3 regions of the Mesorhizobium sp. M7A.F.Ca.CA.002.04.1.1 genome follow, and region 3 is predicted to be linked to each of the others. Evidence: riboswitches for the same ligand, from Rfam matches in the RefSeq annotation. Region 3 holds a riboswitch; each other region holds the start of a gene.
What was found. A riboswitch is a leader RNA that binds a small molecule or an ion and turns the genes downstream of it on or off. The one in region 3 is predicted to bind thiamine pyrophosphate.
Positions count from the first base shown of each region.

Region 1: another riboswitch for thiamine pyrophosphate. It lies ahead of thiC (phosphomethylpyrimidine synthase ThiC); the one in region 3 lies ahead of thiB (thiamine ABC transporter substrate binding subunit).
Region 2: another riboswitch for thiamine pyrophosphate. It lies ahead of ENZ75_RS06915 (YkoF family thiamine/hydroxymethylpyrimidine-binding protein); the one in region 3 lies ahead of thiB (thiamine ABC transporter substrate binding subunit).

Region 1 covers NZ_RZPL01000136.1:3,357-7,807, reverse strand. The annotation lists gene thiC (phosphomethylpyrimidine synthase ThiC) at 1-1,414, opposite strand, end outside; TPP riboswitch at 1,518-1,634, opposite strand; gene ENZ75_RS09940 (hypothetical protein) at 1,952-2,215, opposite strand; gene ENZ75_RS09935 (metallophosphoesterase) at 2,707-4,044, shown strand; gene ENZ75_RS09930 (hypothetical protein) at 4,047-4,451, shown strand, end outside.
Region 2 covers NZ_RZPL01000084.1:30-4,480, reverse strand. The annotation lists gene ENZ75_RS06930 (ABC transporter substrate-binding protein) at 1-104, opposite strand, end outside; gene ENZ75_RS06925 (ABC transporter ATP-binding protein) at 97-864, opposite strand; gene ENZ75_RS06920 (ABC transporter permease) at 861-1,622, opposite strand; gene ENZ75_RS06915 (YkoF family thiamine/hydroxymethylpyrimidine-binding protein) at 1,715-2,323, opposite strand; TPP riboswitch at 2,314-2,427, opposite strand; gene ENZ75_RS06910 (hypothetical protein) at 2,612-2,929, shown strand; gene msrA (peptide-methionine (S)-S-oxide reductase MsrA) at 2,999-3,517, opposite strand; partial or broken gene ENZ75_RS06900 (glycosyltransferase family 39 protein) at 3,600-4,451, opposite strand, start outside.
Region 3 covers NZ_RZPL01000295.1:1,843-6,293, reverse strand. The annotation lists partial or broken gene ENZ75_RS16745 (ABC-F family ATP-binding cassette domain-containing protein) at 1-1,051, opposite strand, end outside; gene ENZ75_RS16740 (thiamine diphosphokinase) at 1,053-1,712, opposite strand; TPP riboswitch at 1,800-1,914, shown strand; gene thiB (thiamine ABC transporter substrate binding subunit) at 1,958-2,956, shown strand; gene thiP (thiamine/thiamine pyrophosphate ABC transporter permease) at 2,965-4,451, shown strand, end outside.

The DNA.
Region 1 (4,451 bases), on a different contig from region 3:
TCGGCGTGACGTAGCAAAGCATTGCGGTGCCGAACCAGCCTATCATGGCGGCACCTATCCCTGAGGTGATGTGGTCATAGCCCGGCGCGATGTCGGTCGTCAGCGGCCCCAACGTGTAGAACGGCGCCTCACCGCACACTGCGAGCTGCTTGTCCATGTTCTGCTTGATCTTGTGCATGGGGACATGGCCCGGGCCTTCGATCATCACCTGGCAGTCCTTTGCCCAGGCAATCTTGGTGAGTTCTCCAAGTGTTTCCAGTTCGGCGAATTGCGCCGCGTCGTTCGCATCGGCGATTGAACCGGGACGAAGGCCGTCGCCGAGCGAGAAGGAGACGTCATAGGCTCTGGCGATGTCGCAGATCTCCTCGAAATGCTCGTAGAGGAAGCTCTCCCGGTGATGGTGCAGGCACCATTTGGCCATGATCGAGCCGCCGCGCGAGACGATGCCCGTGACCCGGTCGACGGTCAGCGGGATGTAGTGCAGCCGCACGCCGGCGTGGATGGTGAAATAGTCGACGCCTTGCTCGGCCTGCTCGATCAGCGTGTCGCGGTAGACCTCCCAGTTCAGATCCTCGGCGATGCCGTTGACCTTTTCCAGCGCCTGATAGAGCGGCACCGTACCGATCGGCACCGGCGCATTGCGCACGATCCAGTCGCGGATGTTGTGGATGTTGCGGCCGGTCGACAGGTCCATCACCGTGTCCGCGCCCCAGCGGATAGCCCAGACCATTTTTTCGACCTCTTCGGCCATCGACGATGTGACAGCCGAGTTACCGATGTTGGCGTTGATCTTGACCAGAAAATTGCGACCGATGATCATCGGCTCGCTCTCGGGATGATTGATGTTGGCGGGAATGATTGCGCGCCCGCGCGCCACCTCGTCGCGCACGAATTCGGGTGTGACGAAATCTGGGATCGCCGCGCCGAAGGCTTCGCCGTCGCGTTGCAGCTTGCCGCGCATCACCTCGCGGCCGAGATTCTCGCGGATGGCTACGAACTCCATTTCTGGCGTGATGATGCCGGCGCGCGCATAGGCAAGTTGGGTCACCGCCTTGCCCTGCTTGGCCTTGAGCGGCCGATTGCGTATCGGAAATTCCGGTGTCAGGCGCTCGCCGGTGGCGAATCCATTGTCTTCCGGCCGGACGTGGCGGCCGTCATAGGCTTCGACATCGCCACGCGCCGTGACCCATTCGTGGCGAAGCCGGGCAAGGCCTTTTTCGATGCTGGTTTCGACTGATGGATCGGTGTAGGGGCCGGACGGATCGTAGACGGTGACGGGCGGTTCGCCGGCCGTCGGATGGACGGAAATCTCGCGCATCGGCACCCTGATCTGCGGGTAGAGGACGCCGGGCTTGTGGATTTTCCGCGAGGCGGGCAGTGGTCCCGTCGATACGGCGGGGGTGAGGGCATTCATCGTGAGGCTCCTTTGCTCATGCATTGGAGACCCAGTTCTGTGCCGGAAGGATGAAAAGACGCTTCTGTAGACCTGCTGCAACAGGACCTCGGGCGTAAACTCCCGCAAAGCGCTTGCACCGTCCCTACGCCAGTATGAACTGGATCAGGTTCAACGGGTCACTGCGCCGCGAAAGCCAGCAGTATCTCAGCCCCTTGCCGGGACTCCCCTGGTGAATGCCTTAGGTTGAACGGGCTGACGCTATCTTGTCAAGCGCATTCGGGCGCCTTCGGCCGGTGGCGACGACCGGCGGCCAGCCGGGCGGAGAGCTCGCGCATGCATCGGGGACAAGTCACGCCCCGTAGACCGGGGCTGAATGGCCAAAGCCTCATTCGCTTCGTGAAGGATGGAGAAACTGTATTGGCCATGTGCGCGTATCGACCAAGTAGCTCAGGCGGTCACGGATGTGGTTATTCTGGTCGAAGGTGACGAACGGCCTTGGGGGTCACCTCCTTTAGGATTCAGAGGTTGGAAGACGGCTTCTCGCGATCACGGCCATCAGGAAATACCTGTCTTCGGCTCAACCTCGACATGGCGTCCGATCGACCGCAGATATACAGCTATCTCGTTCATGAGATGATCGCGTTCGCCGTAGATTTCAGCAATCCTACGCAGCTGTGGCTCGACGGCCCTCCGTTGCGCTGGCGTGAAATCAGCATCGCCAAAGACGTATCCCAAGTTGCCAATCGCGCAAATTTTGCAGCCGGCGTCCACAACTGCTTGTACGAATGCCGGAATGTCTTTTTCTTGCATGGTCTTCATGTCGAACCTCTCGTGAATGGCGTGCTTGCGCCCCAATCTGCCTTTTCAGCGTGTCCTCTGGGCGGCGCAAGCCCTGAGCGTGACTGTGCACGGGCAACCTCGACTATCCCATCTGCCACGCTCTTTAGAATCGGTGGGGTCTGGTGATCGCAGGCTGGGCCACTCAAAAGCCTGCAAGAAGAAAGTCATGGCGACCATTGCTCAAGATCGCAAGGGTGCGTGCAAGACCTTCCGTTGGCAGTCATGCACGCTCGCTCAGAGATAGTCCGGCCGCGGAAATTCTCCCTTATTCGTAAGAAAGCTCATTGAGCAACTGGGCATTGAGCAACTGGGTCTCACGTCACGGGTCTCGTGTGCTTCACAGCCGAAAAATAGCCGCCGTGGCAATTCTCGAAAAGTGCAGGCTACCTCGTTAAGGACACTGCGGATGATCGTTCGCGCTTGGCAAAAGCGAACGGATTAGTCTATGGCTCTCGGCAGGGGGGCGAGTTATGCGGCGGGTGCGAATCCTTCAAGTAGGCGATATTCACTATCCGGACTGGCATCCTTCCTCTAGCAACATCGATGCCAAGGATAGCAAGTTCGCTCCGAAAATAACGCAGAAGCTACGCGCGTCTTCGCTGCGTGCCGTCTTGACGAAACTTCGGCGGCTGACGACTTCGAAGCCCTTGGATTCGATCGCCTTCATGGGGGATTTCACGAGCCGTGGCGACAAGACCTTCATTGCTTCGGCATTCCAGCATTTCACGTTGCTCTGCCGCGCACAGGGACGCAGTTCAAAGGCGCTTCCGTTGATATTCGTACCGGGAAATCACGATGTGAACCGTGATGACGCGCGCGAACTTGGACCGACTGAGAAATTCAGCGAAATGGCGAGTTTAGCCGCCCGCTTGGGTTGGCAGACCGTTCCCGTGGACCAACCCGTGCACTTCAGACTTCCGACAGGATCCGCAGGCGCAAACTTCATCCTCGTCAACACAGCGATAGGCAGTTGGGAGCTTCAAAACCTTCCCGCGTTCCTTCGTGATCGTCTCGAGGCACTCAGTCCTTCTACAGAGCCTCTAGATCTCGGCTCGCCGGACATCTCGGGACATTCGCCCGCGACACCTCCCAGCGATCCAGACAAGGAGGCGTCCGACGACGAGTATTACGGTCAGATGGACACGCCATACATCTCGCGTGAGATGCTTGCAGGCCTACAGGAATTGCTCCAGCAGCCCGACATGCGTTACGGCATCATAATCGGCCATCACAATCTGCTGCCACAAAAGACTCCGCGCATTACGCCATACGCGGAGATGCTCAACAGCGGATTTGTCAGAACTCAGCTGCTGCAGGGCAACAAGCCTATCGTCTACCTGCATGGACACATACATGCTGATCCGGTCGAGATCGTCAACGATCCAAGGTTTCCGGACGGCAAATTGATCTGCATCTCAGCACCAGAGATACAGTCAGGTTTCAATGAGCTCGTCTTCTTCACGACCGATCAGGGAGAGCTCGTCGGCATCCGACTTATACCCTACCGCACCAATGTCGCCGACGGGACGGTCATGGAAGGCGAACATTGCTTTATTTCGACCATGTCCAACGGCAAGGCCTTTCTGAACAACGACACGTTTGACCTGCTGCGCCGACTGCGCGACCATGCCACCAGGCGCGGGAATGGGTTACTCTTCTGGGACGAGATCACTGAGATTGCTGCCTCCGCCGAGCTCGGGCTAGATCTGGAAGACTCTCTTCTGATGCTCCAAGCGGCGCGCTTCATCGAGATAGACGGCCTCACCAAGGCAAACTCGGCTTGGCGCATTAAGGTAAGGGACGAATAGCGATGGAGAATCCGTTCGGCCCCAACAGGATCGAGTACGAAAGCCGCCCGATACTGTGGTTCAGTCAGAAGTCGGCGTTGATTTCTGCCGCCGCCAAGCCGGTCTTCGTCGCAGGGACGAGAGGCAGCGGCAAGACCAGCATTCTTCGCTCGCTTTCCACAGTCCATATTCTTGAAGACAAAAGTCTCTCGGACCAAGTCGGCAAGCTCGCTTGGTATGGCGTCTTCTTCCAGCTCAATGAGACATTCTCGCCCCTAATCGACAACGCCGTTCTGAACCTCATTCCGGAGCGGATACGCTTCGACACGGCCGCCGTGATCCCGCGGCAATTCGTAATCTTCTCTCACTATCTGGAGCTGAAGATAGTCGAACGCCTGCTCGAGAGCATCGGCCAGCTCAGACGCGAC
Region 2 (4,451 bases), on a different contig from region 3:
TTTTGTGCCGCCGATTGTGCTCGAGCCCGACCCGTCCCGGCAATCAAGGGAAGGCCGGTGGCAAGGGTCAGCAACAAGGCCTGCCGGCGCGTCAAGTCAGTCATGATCGTGTCCTTTGGATGGATTGGGGTTGAGGATGATGTCGAGGATTTCGGCCTCGAGCGCGCTTGCCTGGCGCGCGGCATCGCCGCCAAGGCTGCGCGGGCGCGGCAACGGCACCCTGATTTCACGCACGATGCGGGCCGGGCGCGCCGACAGCACATAGATGCGGTCGGACAGGAACACGGCTTCGCGCACGTCATGGGTGATCAAGAGCGCCGTCCAGCGATGATGCCGCCACATCTGTTCGAGCCAGCGCTGCATGGCGGTGCGGGTCAGCGCATCGAGCGCGCCGAACGGCTCGTCGAGCAGGAGCATGTCGCGCTCCTGCACCACGGTGCGCAGCAAGGCCGCGCGCTGGCGCATGCCGCCGGACAGCTGCGCGGGAAAATGCCGCTCGAAGCCGGCAAGCCCGAATTCGGCAAACAACGGCGCAACGCGCGCCCGCGCCGCCTGTCTCCTCATACCTTGCACTTCGAGCCCGAGCGTCGTGTTGTCGAGGATGCGCCGCCATGGCATCAGCGCGTCGCGCTGCGGCATGAAGGCGAAGTGCCTGCCGTGGTCGTCGAGCCGCGCGCCGTCGAACAACATCTCGCCCTCGCCATGCTCGGCGCCGGTCAGAAGCTGGAACAGCGTCGACTTGCCGGCACCCGAGGGTCCAAGGATCGAGACGAACTCACCAGCGCCGACGCTGAGCGAAATATCGGCCAGCACGTCGAGCCCACCGAACGCCTTGTGCACATGCCGCAGTTCGAGCCGGCTCATCGCCAGGCCCCCTTCCCGGCAGTTTCCCTGTCGGCTCGCTCCCAGGGCATGGCAAGGCGCTGCAGCAACACGGTCAACCCGAACAGGACAAGGGTCAGCGCCGCGCTGACACCGACGGCGGCAAGAACCAGATCAGGACGGAAATTGTTTTTGGCGTTGAGCATGTAGATGCCCAGACCCTTCGCGGCACCGGCATATTCAGCGAAGATGGCGCCGACCACCGCATAGGTGATGGAGATCCTCAACCCGGCAAAGAAGTAAGGCAGCGCCGAAGGCAGCCGCGCCAGCAGGAAGATGCGCCAGCGCCCTGCCCCCATGGCGCGCAGCATTTGCCCGATCTCGGCCTCGGTCGCCTCATAGCCTTCGACCAATGCAACCAGCATCGGAAAAAAGGTGACCAGCGCCACCAGCATGATCTTGGGCGCCAGCCCGAAGCCGAACCACAGCACCACCAGCGGCGCGACCGCCACCAGCGGCAAGGTCTGGCTGACGATGAAGACGGGAAACAACGCACGCCGCAGCGGCTGGAAGAAGTCGACCAGCATCGACAGCACGAAGGCGGCGCTGAGCGAACAGGCAAAGCCAAGAAGCGTGGCACGGATGGTCGGAACGGCATTGTCGGCCAGCGCCTCGCGATTGAGCATCGCTTGCTCGAAGACGCGTGACGGCGCCGGCAGTATCGTGGCCCTGATGCCGGAATAGGTGGCATAAAGCTCCCACGCCAGCAGGAGCAAACCGGCCGAGATCATGGCCGGCATTGCCTTGACGAGAAAGCTCGCGATCGGGCGCGAAGCGACTGATGATGAGACCACGGGAGATAACCTTTGACGGCCGCGAGAGCGGCGCGGCTTCAGACGGCCGACGGGCTGTTGGCCGAGACCGTGACGTCGAGGGTTACGTGGCCAGCGCCTGGTCCGAAACGGCAGAAAGCCTCGTCCAGCGCCGAAAAGATCGCACCGGCATCACCGCGCAGTTTCGTGCAGAAATGTTTGGAGCGCTCATAGACGCCGGACTGCTTGAGAAAGTCTATGCAGCCGTAGATCTCGTCCATGTGGTCGTCTGTGCCCATCACATAGAGCGAGAACTGCGCCGCCGCCGGCTGGCCGGTGGCAGCAGCATTGCGCACCGCCGCGATGGCCGCGTCCTTGCGGGGGCCGAGTGGACCGACGGGCCCGCCAAACGCATCGGAGCGGCAGATCGGATCGTCCGGCTCGCCAGGGCAGCCGCGCGAGATGGTGGCCGACAACACGCAATGTTTGCCGCTGCGTGCCGCCGCCACGAAGAGGTCGCGCATGGCAGGAAACAGCACTTCGGGCGGCCCGATCAGCAAGGTCGAGATGTCGTCGGTCTCGATCCTGAGTTTGTCGCGCCAGGGATCGAGCGCACCGAGCGCGCCAAGGATGACACCGACGAAATCGTCGGTCATGGGATATAGGGAAATCTGTGCGCCTGAAAACATCGCCCGCCTCGCTCCGCTGGTATTACCCAGATCAGCTTCTAGGGTCTGTGGGCTTGCCGCCCCCGTCTCAGCCCCGACCGTACGGAGCACCCCTGTGGATGTGCGCCTTAAAGCATCATTCGAGTTGAAGGAAAAGCCGTTTTTTTTATCGCACTGCGCCAAAAGCATTGCGCCAGGGCGGGAGCGGTTGGCTCTGCCGGCGCGAGAATTTATCGGGAACCTTCACCAGGCCGCGAGGTTGTCCCACCAGTCGCTACGCGACGAGTTCACAGACAATGGAGACAAACCATGTTCATGAAAATCCTCGCAGCTTCGGCGCTCACCATTGGCCTGGCGACATCGGCCATGGCGCAGAGCAATGGCACAAGCGGCACCGACGGATCCGGCGGCAGCGGCAAGTCGGTCACCGTCGACCCAAATACGCCGGCTTCGCCGAACACGGTAGACCCCGGCACGACCAACAGTACGACGGTAGCACCGGGCGCCACGAATTCAAACGCGGATGAAAATTGCCCTGCCCATCCGCAGGGCGCACAGCCCGATGCCAGTGGAACGTCGCCGGGCACCACCGCGCCGACAGTTAATGACAACCATTGCGGCAAGTAGGAATTGCAATGAAAAGAAGCCGCGGAGCGAGCGCTCCGCGGCTTCTCAAATCCTGTCGTATCAGTGTATCTACGGCACCGCTTTTTCCCGAACCGGCAGCTTCCACCCCGGCCTGACGAAGTGGCAGGTGTATCCGTTGGGGTATTTCTCCAGATAGTCCTGATGCTCGGGCTCGGCTTCCCAGAAGGGGCCAACGGGTGCGACTTCGGTGACGACCTTGCCCGGCCACAGGCCCGAGGCATCGACATCGGCGATCGTGTCCTCGGCGATGCGCTTCTGTTCGTCGCTGGTGTAATAGATCGCCGAGCGATAACTCGTCCCGACATCGTTGCCCTGGCGGTTGCGGGTCGTCGGATCGTGGATCTGGAAAAAGCGTTCCAGCAGCGTGCGATAGCTTATGATGGCCGGATCGAAATTGATCTCGATGGCTTCGGCATGGCTGCCGTGGTTGCGGTAGGTGGCGTTGGGCACGTCGCCGCCGCTGTAGCCAACACGGGTGGAAATGACGCCGGGATAGCGCCGTATCAAATCCTGCATACCCCAGAAGCAGCCACCGGCAAGGACTGCGCGTTCGGTCGAAGTCGCCATATCACGTCTCCTCAAAGGCAAGTTTGTCTGGACATAGATGGGCATTGTCACCTGCTTCGTCCAGCGGACCGGCGGATCTGCTTCAGTTGCTCGGTCGGGCGAGGCCGTCGATAGCACCCGGCAACTGCCGCGCGCCAGGCGGAATGGCTGCGAAGCTGATCGCCACCGGCGGCGCCTTGAGCGACCAGTCGAAAAGAACGGTTTTGATCGGGATGTCGCCCACCCACGCCTGCAGATAAGATGGCACATCGCGCCCGGGCCAGACCAGCAATATGCCATGCTCGCGCAGCCGCTCCTTGGTGATCCAGGGGGCGTACTGCATGTTCAGTTCGGTGAAGATCGACGGCTTGTCATAGGCATTGAGGCCCGCCAGCGGCGCAATAAGGGCATGGCCGCCGACGATGTCGAGCCGATCGGGCGTCGCAGCGTGCCAGACAGCCTCTGCCTCATCCGAGATCTTTTGCGCCGGCCAGCAGACGGCGTCCATGCGCCCACGCAGATTGCATTTCGTCCAGCGGATGCCCGCATAGGCACCGGATATGCCGACAATGGAGATGAGCGCGCAGATCGCCAGCTTTCGCATCTCGATGGCGCCGAGGCGATGGCCCAGCAAGGCGAGCGCCACAACGCCAGCAAGATTGTACATCGGCGCGCCCCAGGCCTCGCCGGCGCCGGTGAACAGGGACGCCACCATGACGAGGATCGCCGGGCCAACCCCCATCCACAAGAGATAGACCAGCGTGCCGCGCCCGACGGGCTTTTGCGGCGCGGGCGAGCGCCGCAGCAGCCCTGATATCGCCAGCACCAGAAGAAAGCCGCAGAGCCCAGCCATCTGGACGCCGATATAATAAAAGCGGGAGCGATGAGCCACCACCCACTGATCGCGCCAGGCGGCATAGGTCAGCGGCAGGAAATCGACGCGGCAGAGTTCGGC
Region 3 (4,451 bases):
CGAGCGTGGCGATCTCCAGATTGGTGCCGAGCCGCACCGAGCCGGCGTCCGGCTTCATCTCGCCGGTCAGCATTTTCAAGAGCGTGGTCTTGCCGGCGCCGTTCGGCCCGACCAGGCCAACGCGATCGCCACGCTGGATGCGGGTCGAAAACGCCTTGACCACGGTGAGATCGCCAAAGCTCTTTTCGATGTTTTTCGCCTCGATCACCAGCTTGCCGGACTCGGTGGCGTCGCTCGCCACCATGATCGCCGACCCTTCGGCCCCGCGATGACCGCGAAAACGCTGACGCATGGTCTGCAACTCGCCGAGCCGGCGCATGTTGCGCTTGCGCCGCGCCGTCACGCCGTAGCGCAGCCAATGCTCTTCGCGAACGATCTGGCGACCGAGCTTGTGCTGCTCGCGTTCTTCTTCCTCCAGAACCAGGTCGCGCCATTCCTCGAAATGGCCGAAGCCCTTGTCCAGCCTGCGGGTCTGGCCGCGATCGAGCCAGACCGTGGCGCGCGACACGCGTTCGAGGAAGCGGCGGTCGTGCGAGATGACGATCAGCGCCGAGGAGGTGCGGATGAGTTCTTCTTCCAGCCATTCGATGACCGAGAGGTCGAGATGGTTGGTCGGCTCATCGAGCAGCAGGATATCGGGCTCCGGCGCCATGACGCGGGCAAGGGCGGCGCGCCTCGCCTCGCCGCCCGACAGGTCGTTCGGACGTTCCTCACCCGACAGGCCGAGATGCTCCATCAGATAGCTGGCGCGGTAGGGATCGTCGGCGGGGCCAAGCCCGGCCTCGACATAGGCGCGGACAGTGGCAAAACCTTCCATGTCGGGCATCTGCGGCAAATAGCGGACGGTCGCCGAAGGCTGGCGGAACACTTCGCCGTCCTGCGGCTCGATCAGGCCGGCGGCGATCTTCAGCAGGGTCGACTTGCCGGACCCGTTGCGGCCGACCAGTGCGATCTTGTCGCCGGCCGAAGCCGTCAAGGCGGCGCCATCGAGCAGCGGCGTGCCGCCGAAGGTCAGTTTTATCCCATCAAGGTTGAGAAGGGGCGGGGCCATGTCAGCTTTCAGGTAAGGGATAGGGATGAGCGAGCAGCATCGCGCGGCCATGGCCGAGCGCGATTTCGAGGCGGCCCCCGGTCTTGTCGGACTTGACCTCGTTGGAAATGGTCAGCGACGAACCGAACGCCACCTTGACGTGAGCGAGCGGCCATTTGGCGCCGGTGACGGTCAGGCCGTCGAGCTCGGAAAAGCCGAGCACCGAAAACAGCGTGCCGTCGGCATAGTCGAAGCCGGCCGTTCCGCGCAGCAGGGGGATGCCTTCCTGAGCGCCGCTGGTCAAAAGCACGTCCGTTCCCGCCTCCGCCAGCCGCAGGGCGAGCGACAGATGCAGAAAAGCGTGGTCGGCGCGCTTGCCGCCAAAGGCGCCGGCCAGCACCAGGCGGGTCGCGCCGCGCTCCAGTGCCGCGGCGACGGCAAGTTCGCCATCGGTCTGGTCCTTTTCCGCCGGGAAGGTCCGGCGCGGCACGGAAGCGAGATCGTCCGGCAGGTTGGCCGGCACCGAATCGAAATCACCCACCCACAGCTCCGGCACGAGACCCAGCAACCGCGCATGACCGATGCCGGCGTCGGCGGCGATGACGCGGGAGCCTTTGACCTGACGGTCGAGCCGTGGCGTACGGATGAGATCGCCGCCAAGCAGGATGGTGAATGTGCTCATATCGTGTGGCCCTTACCAGCCCGGCACGGGAAACGGAAGGCGGCAAACTCCCGCTTGCATGGCGGATCGGCCCGGCCTATGTGTCGAAACGCTCTAACGGGGTGCCGGACGCGATCTTCGCGGACCGGCTGAGAGGCAGTCTCGCCAACCCGCTGAACCTGATCCGGTTTGTACCGGCGGAGGGATTAGACGTTTCGGACAGTCCGACGCCTCAATTCCTTTCAATTCAAACGAAGGAGGCGCCGATGCGCACGCTTTTATACGCTCTTGTTTCAGCAACGGTCGTGGCCTTGTCCGGGCCCGCCTTGGCCAAGGACAAGCTCACCGTCTACACCTATGAGAGTTTCACCGCCGACTGGGGTCCGGGTCCCGTGGTGAAGAAGGAGTTCGAGGCCGAATGCGGCTGCGACGTCGACTTCGTCTCGGTCGCCGATGGCGTCGCGCTGCTCAACCGCGTCAGATTGGAAGGCACATCGACCAAGGCCGATATCGTGCTTGGCCTGGATACCAATCTCACCGCCGATGCCAAGGCGTCAGGCTTGTTCGCGCCGCATGGCGCGGTGACGGATGTCAGTGTGCCGGGCGGCTGGAGCGACGACACGTTTGTCCCCTTCGACTACGGCTATTTCGCTGTCGTCTACGACACGCAGAAGATGAAGACGCCGCCGAAGAGCCTGAAGGAGCTGATCGAAGGCAGTGCCAACGACAAGATCGTCATCCAGGATCCGCGCACCTCGACGCCAGGCCTCGGCCTGCTTCTTTGGGTCAAGTCGGTCTATGGCGACAAGGCACCCGAGGCCTGGGCCAAGCTCAAGGCCAAGGTGCTGACCGTGACGCCGGGCTGGAGCGAGGCCTATGGGCTGTTCACCAAGGGCGAGGCGCCGATGGTGCTGTCCTACACGACGTCGCCAGCCTACCACATGGTCGCCGAGAACACGGAGCGCTACCAGGCGGCCTCCTTCGAGGAGGGCGAGTATCTGCAGATCGAGGTGGCGGGTATCACCACGACAGGAGCCAAGAATCCGCTGGCGGCCAAGTTCATGGCCTTCATGACCGGGCCGAAATTCCAGGATGCCATCCCCGAGACCAACTGGATGTTCCCGGCAGGCAAGACCGACAAGCCGCTCAATCCGGCCTTCGACAAACTGGTCAAGCCGACGAAGACCTTGCTGTTCAGCCCGCAAGAGGTCGCCGCCAACCGCAAGGCCTGGGTCGATGAATGGCTGGCGGCGATGAGCAAATAGGCAGCGCGATGGCGCCGGCGCATTCCACGGATTCCCGCGTCAGTGCCGGCATTGTCGCGCTCGCTGCAATCGCGCTGCTGATCGGCGGCGCGTTTGCCGGCCTGCTTTTCGAGGGCGCCCATGATTTCTCGGGCGCCTGGGCAGCCTTCGATCCCTATCTGCTTCGCGTCATTCGCTTCACGCTCTGGCAAGCGGTCCTGTCGACGCTGCTTTCGGTCATCCCGGGGCTGTTTGTGGCGCGCGCTCTGTCGCGGCATCCACGTTTCTTCGGCCGCGCCTTCATCCTGCAGATCTTCGCCGTGCCGTTGGCGCTGCCGGCCATCGTTGCAGCGCTCGGCATCCTGGCGCTTTATGGCCGTGCCGGCTACTTCGCCGGCGTGCTTGCCGTTATCGGCGGCGGAAGCTGGCCGGGCATCTATGGCCTGTCCGGCATTCTCGTCGCCCATGTCTTCTTCAACCTGCCGCTGGCGACGCGGCTGTTCCTCGAGGCGCTGCAGACCATACCGGCCGACCAATGGCGGCTGGCGAGCCAACTCGGCATGGCGGCCCGGCCGGCGTTCCGGCTGATCGAATGGCCAACGCTGCGCGCCGCACTGCCCGGCGTCGCCGGGCTTGTGTTCATGCTCTGCATCACATCCTTCACGATCGTGCTGACGCTCGGCGGCGGGCCGGCCGCGACGACGCTTGAGGTCGGCATCTACCAGGCGCTGCGCTTCGATTTCGATCCCGCACGGGCCGTTGCACTGACGCTGCTGCAGATCGCCTTGACCTTTATCGTGGTGCTGGCACTGACGCGGCTAGGCGCCAATGTGGTCGGCGACACCAATTTGCCGGTCGCGCAACGCCGCTATCTCTCGGTCAATCGGAGCGAGACCTGGTTGAACGCGCTACTCATCGTCCTGGCGCTGCTGTTCGTTGTCGGGCCGATGGCGGCAACCGTGATGGCCGGATTGAGTGCCGATCTCGCCCGCTTGGCCGGCGAGGCCACTGTCCGGCAGGCAACGCTGACCAGTGCGGCGCTCGCCTTCCTGTCGGCGCTGCTTTCGGTGATGCTGTCGCTGGCGCTGACCATGGCGCGGCGGGCACTGGCGCTGAACCGCCGTGCCGGCGCAAAGACACTGCTCGAACACGCCACCGATACAGGCGCCGGTTTTGTCCTGGTCGTGCCGCCGATCGTCGTCGGCGCCGGCTGGTTCCTGTTGTTGCGCCATGTCGGCGATGTCTTCGCCATCGCTCCGGTCATGGTCGTCACCGTCAACGCGGTGATGGCGATGCCGTTTGCGCTCCGCGCCGTGCGTCCCGCCTATGATGCAGCGAGCGAGCGTCACGAACGGCTCTGTGCACAGCTCGGCATTGCGGGCTGGAACCGGCTGATGCTGGTCGACTGGCCGTCGCTGCGGCGACCGCTCGCCACGGCCTTCGCTTTCGCCATGGCGCTGTCGCTCGGCGATCTCGGTGTCATTGCCTTGTTCGGCAGTGATTCCGTGCAGACATT